DNA from 2 places in the Caballeronia sp. ATUFL_F2_KS9A genome. Region 2 is predicted to be linked to the other one. Evidence: predicted binding sites of a transcription regulator. Region 2 holds the regulator's gene; the other holds the start of a gene.
What was found. Region 2 encodes LexA, which represses DNA repair genes until DNA is damaged. Its sites were predicted from a motif close to ACTGTATNNNNATACAGT; they were not measured.
Positions count from the first base shown of each region.

Region 1: the regulator LexA is predicted to act here: its motif matches at 1,712-1,729, upstream of imuA (translesion DNA synthesis-associated protein ImuA).

Region 1 is NZ_JALQEK010000031.1:164,769-169,185, reverse strand. Features, by position in the region: gene NCS67_RS19625 (hypothetical protein) at 1-68, opposite strand, end outside; gene NCS67_RS19620 (SOS response-associated peptidase family protein) at 128-1,087, opposite strand; gene NCS67_RS19615 (hypothetical protein) at 1,126-1,470, opposite strand; gene imuA (translesion DNA synthesis-associated protein ImuA) at 1,741-2,454, shown strand; gene NCS67_RS19605 (Y-family DNA polymerase) at 2,378-3,841, shown strand; gene NCS67_RS19600 (error-prone DNA polymerase) at 3,854-4,417, shown strand, end outside.
Region 2 is NZ_JALQEK010000004.1:20,960-25,376, reverse strand. Features, by position in the region: gene cysT (sulfate ABC transporter permease subunit CysT) at 1-773, opposite strand, end outside; gene NCS67_RS05790 (sulfate ABC transporter substrate-binding protein) at 864-1,886, opposite strand; gene lexA (transcriptional repressor LexA) at 2,145-2,822, shown strand; gene NCS67_RS05780 (hypothetical protein) at 3,020-3,346, shown strand; gene NCS67_RS05775 (DUF2939 domain-containing protein) at 3,446-4,045, shown strand; gene NCS67_RS05770 (universal stress protein) at 4,081-4,417, opposite strand, start outside.

The sequences.
Region 1 (4,417 bases), on a different contig from region 2:
TGTAACCGATGGATTCGTCGGTCAACTTCTTGCTGAAGTCGAGAGGCATTAAGTGTCTTGCGTATCATTCGACGCTCCTTCTCTCGCGATGTTCCGTTCCACCAAGCTATGCTCGAGCAGCCGACCGTTACGCCGCAAGTCGATGCTCGTAGTATGGTCGGTCTCGATCATCAAGGATGGCATACATCGCATTCAAGTTGGACTGGCTGGGATTGAGCCACGCTTCGATATTGTCGACTTTGATGGGCACGATGCATCGGTCGTGGCCAGCGGCCTCGACTTCGGGCGGTGGCTCGTCCGTGATTGCGGCGAAGGACAGCAGGTCGGGCTGCCCTGGCGCGGTCCATCTGGACCAGAGGCATGCAACATGCATTAACTGGCCATTGTTTGGGCGAAACTCGAGGACGACGTTCTCGTCTCGGTCGTGCGTCTCAAGCAGCGTGTTCTCGTACTTCGCCTTCTTGACGTTTTCGTAGAAGACGTCCACTAGCATCACGCCATGCGTGTAGCCGAAGCAGGGCTTCCAGAAACCCTCGAGATTATCGCGTCGCGCGTTGTAAGTCCCCGGGTATTTGAAGTCGTAGTTCGCGGGCTTGCCTGCGATTCTGCACTGGTAGCGCATCGGCTTCACCACATATCTTCCGTTCTCCATCACAAGCACGGGCGCGTAAGTGCCGGGGAAGATGCGTGAGTCGCGCGGTTCTGGCTTGGTCCGATTGATGTCCTCGAGTCGGCGTAGCGAGGCTTCGATTTTGGCGGTCGCAATGCGCATGCTCTCGGTGGCCGCCTTCGTAACCTTCGACTGCAATGTGCGCTCGGCATCCGCAAGGCGCGTTCGCTGCTTGAATAGCTCCTGCTCAAGCTTCGTCGTCTGGTCTTGATTGTACCGGTCGATTAACGCTTTTATCTCGCTCTCGGCATCAGTCTGCGGTTCGCGAAACGCGTCGTCGACCGCTTTGGGAATCTTCGCCTTGCTGCCCTCGGCACGCTCGAAGTATAGGCGCGCGAATTCCTCGATGTCCATGTGTGCACCGAATAGCTTGACGTACTTGCGATAGTCCGCCTGAATTTGGGCCGAGTAGCACATGCGTTGCCTTCCTTTGGTCGATTGATTGGCTGACCGGCTCAGAGAGATTGTTTGCACAGTTTCATCATCTTCTGAACGACCGCGCTCGCGTGATTAAGCTTCATTTCGCCGGTGAACAGCACCTGCACGTCGCTCTGCCGTACCGCGATGCCAGCGGCCTTCAACTCGCGCTCGGCAATCTTCATCGCAAGCTGGCCAAGCAGCACTCGGTTAAGCCAATGCATCGATACACCGCTTCTCGCCAGCCAAAGTCGACTGCTCTCAACGACATGGTCAATGCGCCATTCGCGCGTCAGCGTGTGCGACGCAGCGACGGTTGCCACCAGGAAGCACAGCAAATCGGCGCGTGCGCCCGGCACTTCGTCTATATCAGGTTTATCCATTCCGTGGGTCCCGTTTGTTCTCCTTGCTCGAACTTCGGTGCAGTCGGTGATGGTTCGGTCGACGACGTGTTCAACCGGTCGGCGCCGTCAATCCCTTCAATCCTCCGCGCTGACTACACCGCGTTTCGTTCCGACGCAAGAACCGTCGCACCCCTAGGGTACCTCCGCACAAGCATAGCCATTCGACTTCCCAGTAGCGACTAAAAGGGGCAATTCACTGCTTCACTTTTTGCGTTACGATACTGTACATCCATACAGTGTTTTAGCAACATGGCCGCTCTACCTCAACACATCGAGTCGATTCATCCCAGCCTTTGGCGCGGGTCTCAGCTCGCCCGTGCGTATGGCAAGACGGTCGACACCGGATACGCCGCACTGTCGGCCGAGCTGCCGGGCGGCGGCTGGCCGCTCGGCGCGTTGGTGGAACTGCTTGTCCAGCAGCCAGGGACTGGCGAGATGCGGCTATTGAAGCCGGCTCTCCTCGAACGCAGTACGCGCCCCATCGTGCTTCTGCAGGCGCCGCACGTTCCAAACGCGTTGGCGTTCTCGTATCTCGGTTTGCCGTTGAACAAGGTGTTGAGATTACAGGCGCCCAAGACGGCGGACGCCCTCTGGTGCGCCGAACGCGTGCTGCAAGCGAAGAGCTGCGGCGCGTTGGTGTTCTGGCAGCAGCACATCAGGGCTGAAGCGCTTCGGCGCCTTCACGTGGCTGCCCAAGCGACCGAAACTTTGCTCGTGCTCATCCGGCCGTTGGCGAGTGCGCAAGACGCCTCGCCCGCAACGCTGCGGCTTGGAGTGAGGCCCGCTGATGGTGGCCTCGTCGTCGATGTGGTGAAGCGACGAGGCCCAACCAAAACCGAGCAGCTGTCCGTCTCTTTGCAACCATCGCCGATTCTATTGAGCCCTTATGGCCGTGTTCGTCGCCATCTTCCTGCCCAGGCTTTCGCTGGAGGTGTTTCGTCCGAGGTGGTCACCTCCGACTGAACACGGGTGTGCGGTGCTTGAACGCGACAAGGTGATTGTGATGGATGCGGCGGCACGAGAAGCAGGCGTGCTACCGGGGATGAAACGAGGCGGGGTGACGACGCTCGCCCCGGATGCGGCGGTGTACGACCGGAGCGTCCAGCTCGAGGCGGAGATGCAGCGTGCAGTCGCCTTTGGCCTGCTGCGCTTCTCGCCACAGGTCGCGCTATGCGACGAACAAACCGTCGTCATGGACGTGACCGCCAGCCTGCGGCTCTTCGGCGGCATTCGAAGCGTCTGCTCGCAAATTCGACGCGTCGTGAAGTCGATAGGCGTAACCGTTCGCATGAGCGTGGCGCCCACCGGGCAGGGCGCCTGGCTGCTTGCCAAGCGCGGCCGTTGCCGCGTACTCAAGATGCGCTCGCTCGAGCGGCATCTTGACTCGTTACCGTTTATGGTCGTACAGGAAGTCCGCGCATTCGCTGACTGGTTTCACGGTCTCGGCTGCCGAGCGTTGAGCGACATCCGGCGCCTGCCGCGCGCTGGACTAAAGAAGAGGTGTGGTGTGGATTTGTTGGATTCTCTCGACCGTGCTTATGGTCTGTCACCGGAGCTATATGAATGGCTCGAGGTCCCGCCAAACTTCAGCGCGCGCACCGAGCTTCCGGACCGTGTCGAGCATGCCGAAGCGGTGCTGTTCTCCGCACGTCGCCTCATCGTGCAGCTCTGCGGCTGGTTGAGCGCGCAACAGCTTGCGCTCACGCATGCGACGGTGTCGCTTGAACACGAGCGCGGTCGCCAGGCGGTCGAACCGACCATTCTCGAAATTGCGCTCGCAGAGCCAACGTGGCACGAAGAGCATCTCGTTCGTTTGCTGAAAGAACGGCTCGGTCGCACGGAGTTACAGGCGGCAGTTATCGCAGTGCGCTTGACCGCGTCGAAGGTTCAACCAGCCGAGCCGCCGTCGGAGGACCTATTCCCCGACCCGGGCGGTTCGGCGGAAGACCATAACCGCCTCCTTGAACTGCTAGTCGCAAGACTGGGTGCTGAGAACGTGCTGCGCCCGGCGCCGACGTCCGACCACCGGCCCGAGCTCGCGAACCGATGGGTGTCCGTCCAGGACGACGCAAAGTTGTCGGTGCCGCCCGAAGGTTTGCCACGTCCAACATGGCTGCTCGAGGAGCCGCTTCGCTTGATGATGAAGAACCATCGTCCGTTCTATGGTTCACCGCTCAAGCTCGTCTCGACGGGTGAACGCATCGAAGCGGGCTGGCACGATGGCGAGCTGGTCACGCGCGACTACTACGTCGCCGAGGCGAGCGACAAGAGCTGCTACTGGATATACCGCGAACGCCCGAGCGTGAAGACGGAAGAAGTCCGATGGTTCCTCCACGGCCTGTTCGGATAAGCAGGTGTCGTCGTGGACTTCCCCTCGTCGGCGTTGCCGGACTACGCGGAGCTATTCGCATTCACCAACTTCTCTTTCCTCCATGGCGCTTCTCACGGCGAGGAATTGGTGCTGCGCGCATCGCAACTCGGCTATTCTGGGCTCGCCGTTACCGATGAGTGCTCGCTCGCGGGTGTAGTGCGCGCTCACGTCCAGGCGAAAGAAGAGAAGCTCCCCCTCATCATCGGGTCGTTTTTCCGGCTTGTGAATGCAGACAAGAGTCCGGCGTTCGGGCTCATCTTGCTGGCTCAAAACCGCAATGGCTACGGCAACCTCTCCGAACTCATCACGCTGGGCCGCATGCGGGCAGCCAAGGGCGAGTACCTGTTGACCCCGAATGACATCTCGAGGCCGGAGAGAGAATACGCACATCTGAGAGGCATGCCCGATTGCCTCGCGATTCTCGTGCCAGATTTCCCCGCAAAGGAAGGCCCACTTGCTGCTCAGCTTGAGTGGATGACCGATGTCTTCGCCGAGCGCGCGTGGGTCGGTCTCACGCTGCATCAGCGCGCGATGGACGACATCCACCGCGGTGTA
Region 2 (4,417 bases):
GACACGCACAGCATCACGACGGCGAGCGCGGTCGCGCCGGCATAGTCGTACTGTTCGAGCTTCGTGATGATGAGCAGCGACGTGATCTCCGACTTCATCGGCACGTTGCCCGCGATGAAAATCACCGAGCCGTATTCGCCCAACGCGCGCGCGAACGCGAGTGCGAAGCCCGTCAGCAGCGCCGGAAAGAGCGACGGCAGCACGACGCGCCGGAACGTGAGCCAGCGCGTCGCGCCGAGGCACGCGGCGGCTTCTTCCTGCTCGCGCTCGAAGTCTTCGAGCACGGGCTGCACGGTACGCACGACGAACGGCAGGCCGATGAACGTCAGCGCGACGAGCACGCCGAGCGGCGTGAACGCGACCTTGATGCCGAGCGGCGCGAGATATTGCCCGATCCAGCCATTGCCCGCGTAGACCGCGGCGAGCGAAATGCCGGCGACCGACGTCGGCAGCGCGAACGGCAGATCGACCATCGCATCGACGATGCGCTTGAACGGGAACGTGTAGCGCACGAGCACCCACGCGACGAGAAAACCGAACACCGCGTTGATGAGCGCGCCGCCGAGCGCCGCGCCGAACGTCAGCCGATACGATGCGAGCACGCGCGGCGACGTCACCGCGCGCACGAACTGCGCCCAGTCGAGCGTCGCCGTCTTAGCGAAGGTGGCGGCAAGCGGAATCAGCACCACGAGGCTCAGATAAGCCACCGTGATGCCGAGTGTCAGGCCGAAACCGGGTAGCGCGCTCGGTTTCCTGAATGTGAGAGTCGTCATCCTTGAATCATCCATTTTGCGCGCGGGGTGGGCGCGCGTTGCTGCTTCGGGCGCGCGGCGTCTTGAACGCGCCGCGTCGCCGGTTGACGCTTATTGCGGCTGATAGATCGAATCGAACACGCCGCCATCCGCGAAATGCGTCTTCTGCGCCTTGGTCCAGCCGCCGAAGGTGTCGTCGATGGTATAGAGCTTCAGCTTCGGAAACTGCTTCGTCAGATCGGCGGGCACCTTGTCCGAACGCGGCCGATAGAAATTGCGCGCGGCGATCTGCTGCCCTTCGTCGCTATACAGATACTTGAGATACGCTTCGGCGAGCTTGCGCGTGCCGTGTTTGTCGACGACCTTGTCGACCACCGCGACCGGCGGCTCCGCCAGAATGCTCACGGACGGCACCACGATCTCGAACTTGTCCGGACCGAATTCCTTCAGCGACAGGAACGCCTCGTTTTCCCACGCGATGAGCACGTCGCCCTGACCGCGCTGCACGAAGCTCGTCGTCGCGCCGCGCGCGCCGGAATCCAGCACGCCGGCGTTCTTGTAGAGCTTCGTCACGAACTCCTTGGCGGTCTGCTCGTTGCCGCCCGGCTTGTGCTGCGCGTACGCCCACGCCGCGAGGTAGTTCCAGCGCGCGCCGCCCGATGTCTTCGGATTCGGCGTGACGATCGACACGCCCGGCTTCGTCAGATCGTCCCAGTCCTTGATGTGCTTCGGATTGCCCTTGCGCACGAGAAACACGATCGTCGACGTGTACGGCGATGCGTTGTCCGGCAGGCGCTTCTGCCAGTCCGCGCCGACGAGTCCCTTGCCCGCGAGCGCGTCGATGTCATAAGCGAGCGCGAGCGTAACGACGTCCGCCTGCAGTCCGTCGATGACCGCGCGCGCCTGGCCGCCCGACCCGCCATGCGACTGCTTGAAGGTTACGGTCTCGCCCGTCTCCGCCTTCCACTTTTTCGCGAAAGCCTGATTGAAGTCCTGATACAGCTCGCGGGTCGGGTCGTAGGAAACGTTCAGAAACGACGTATCCGCCTGCGCCGGCGCCGTCATGATCAGACCCGCCGCGCCGAGCGTCGCCGCAGCAAGAAGCCGTCGCAATCCCGTGTTGATGCTTTGCATTCCCCGTTCTCCGTCTTATCGAATTGACGGAATCAGTCTAACGAGGCCTCTATATGATTGAAAATAATCGTTATTCACTTTTTTATACGTAAAACTGCTAAGAACGATATTCCTGGATGGAAGAAGCGCCGGCGGGCGCGATCCGACGGTGCGGAGGCTTCGTGGCCGCGAACTTAAAGTAAAGCTTGAAAAGCAACAAATACTGTATAAAAATACAGTCACCTGTCCATTCATACAGTGCATCAGGGGCTCGAGCCAGTGACCAAAACATCAAAACTTACCGCGCGGCAGCAGCAGGTGTTCGAACTCATCCAGCGCGCGATCGACCGCACGGGCTTTCCGCCCACGCGCGCCGAGATCGCGGCGGAGCTCGGCTTCAGTTCGGCCAATTCCGCCGAGGAGCACCTCAGGGCGCTGGCCCGCAAGGGCGTCATCGAGCTGGCGGCGGGTTCGTCGCGCGGCATCCGGCTGCTCGGCGATGCATCTCGCATCGATCGGTCCGAGGAGCTGCCGCATCAGTTCACGCTGCCGCATCAGAGCATCATGCAATTGTCTCTGCCGCTCGTCGGCCGGGTCGCGGCGGGGAGTCCTATCCTCGCGCAAGAGCACATCTCGCAGCACTATGCGTGCGACCCCGCGCTCTTCTCCAGCAAGCCGGACTATCTGTTGAAGGTGCGCGGCCTCTCGATGCGCGACGCAGGCATTCTCGACGGCGATCTTCTCGCCGTGCAAAAGCGCAACGAAGCGAAAGACGGACAGATCGTCGTCGCGCGTCTTGGCGACGACGTCACGGTCAAGCGCTGGAAACGGCGCGCGGACGGCGTCGAACTCATCGCCGAAAACCCCGAGTATGAAAACATCTTCGTGCGCGCCGGCAGCGGCGATTTCGCGCTTGAAGGCATTGCCGTCGGGCTGATCCGCTCCGGCGAGTTCTGATGTTGGCCCGCGAACGGGCATGGCACGAAAGTCGAAGCACATTACTTTCGCACCGAGACACGAAATGTCTCATTGACATCGCAAGATAGCCTCACCAACCGCTTTCGACACCTGATTCAGGCGTCTCACAACACAACAAGCATGACGGCCACCGCGCGCGGTGCGCCGCGGTGCGTCCTATCGTCTGGAGAGTCATCATGGAACGTTTTGCCCGTCTGCTGCCCTTCCGTCAATTCGGCCGCCTGCGCCATCTGCGCACGCTGATCGCCTGCGGCATGCCGCGCGCCGAAGCCACGCCCGATCTCTTCAACGAAATGCCCGCGTTGCCGTCCCGTCAGCCGGCCTTCGCTCGCGTTTCCCTCAACAGCACGGTGCACGCCGAGGCCGAGCAGCGCGCGCCAGTGCGCGTGTATCGCGGGCAATCGCGCGTGATTCTGGTGGGCAAGATCGACGAGGTTTCGCGCATGATCGACCGCTGCATCGCCGAGGAAAATGCCGGGCTGGCCGGCGGAATCCTCGCCTGAATGGAACGCCATCGCACGCACGACGTGAATTCACGGGATTTAACCGGCGCCCGGGCGGTCAATCCGTAATTCACGTTTTGCAAGAGGCTTGGCCCAAGCATGTCCCGCACTACCCGTTCTATTGTCGTTACGCTCGTCGTCCTGGTTATCGTCGCGGCGCTCGGTTTCGTTTACGCATCGCCTTACATCGCACTCGATCGCGTGAAGCGCGCGGCCGATGCCCGGGATGCGCAAACCGTCAACGAATACGTCGATTTTCCGGCGCTGCGCGCGAGCCTCAAGGACCAGATCGCGGCGCTGCTCACGCGTCGCGTGGATATTCAAAAGAGCGGGAATCCGCTCGCGATCATCGGTGCGATGATCGGCGCGGCGCTCGTCGGTCCGCTGGTGGATTCGTATGCCACACCGGACGGCGTCGCGGCGATTCTGAACGGCATCCCGCCGCGCGGCGATCCGGGCGAGCGTCCGCCGCAAGCTGGCGACGGCGCACCAGCGAATGCGGGGAATGCGCCCGCGTCCGGCGTCACGGCCGCACGGCAGCCGCCGAAAGAACCACCGCAGACGACGGCGGGTTATCGAAGCCTGAACACGTTCGTCGTCACGTATCAACACGGCGCCGGCGATGCGCGCTACTCCGCGATCTTCCACCGCAACGGGCTCGTGTCGTGGAAGCTCGTCGCGGTCGATCTCAACGGTTGACGCGTCAAGCGTCGCGGTTCACGCTTCGCACCGCATCACGCCCCGGCTTCGGCCTTGACGGGCTTCGCCGCGTACGCCGCTTCGTCTTCCGCTTCGGCCGATTCACCGGCCTGACAGACGGCAACCAGGATGCTGCACTTCACGCGATCCAGCAGCGGCGTGTTGCCCGCGCCCATCCACCAGCGCGCGAGGCCGCTGCGGCAGCGATGCCCGACGACGACGAGATCGACCTGAAGGCTGTCGGCGAGCGCCGCGATTTCGTCGATCGGATGGCCGAACGCGAAATGTCCCTGTGCCTGAAGGCCACGCTCGCGCAGCCATTCGACGCCCTCTTGCAGGATGTCGCGCGCGGCCTCTTCGAAGCGTCCGCAG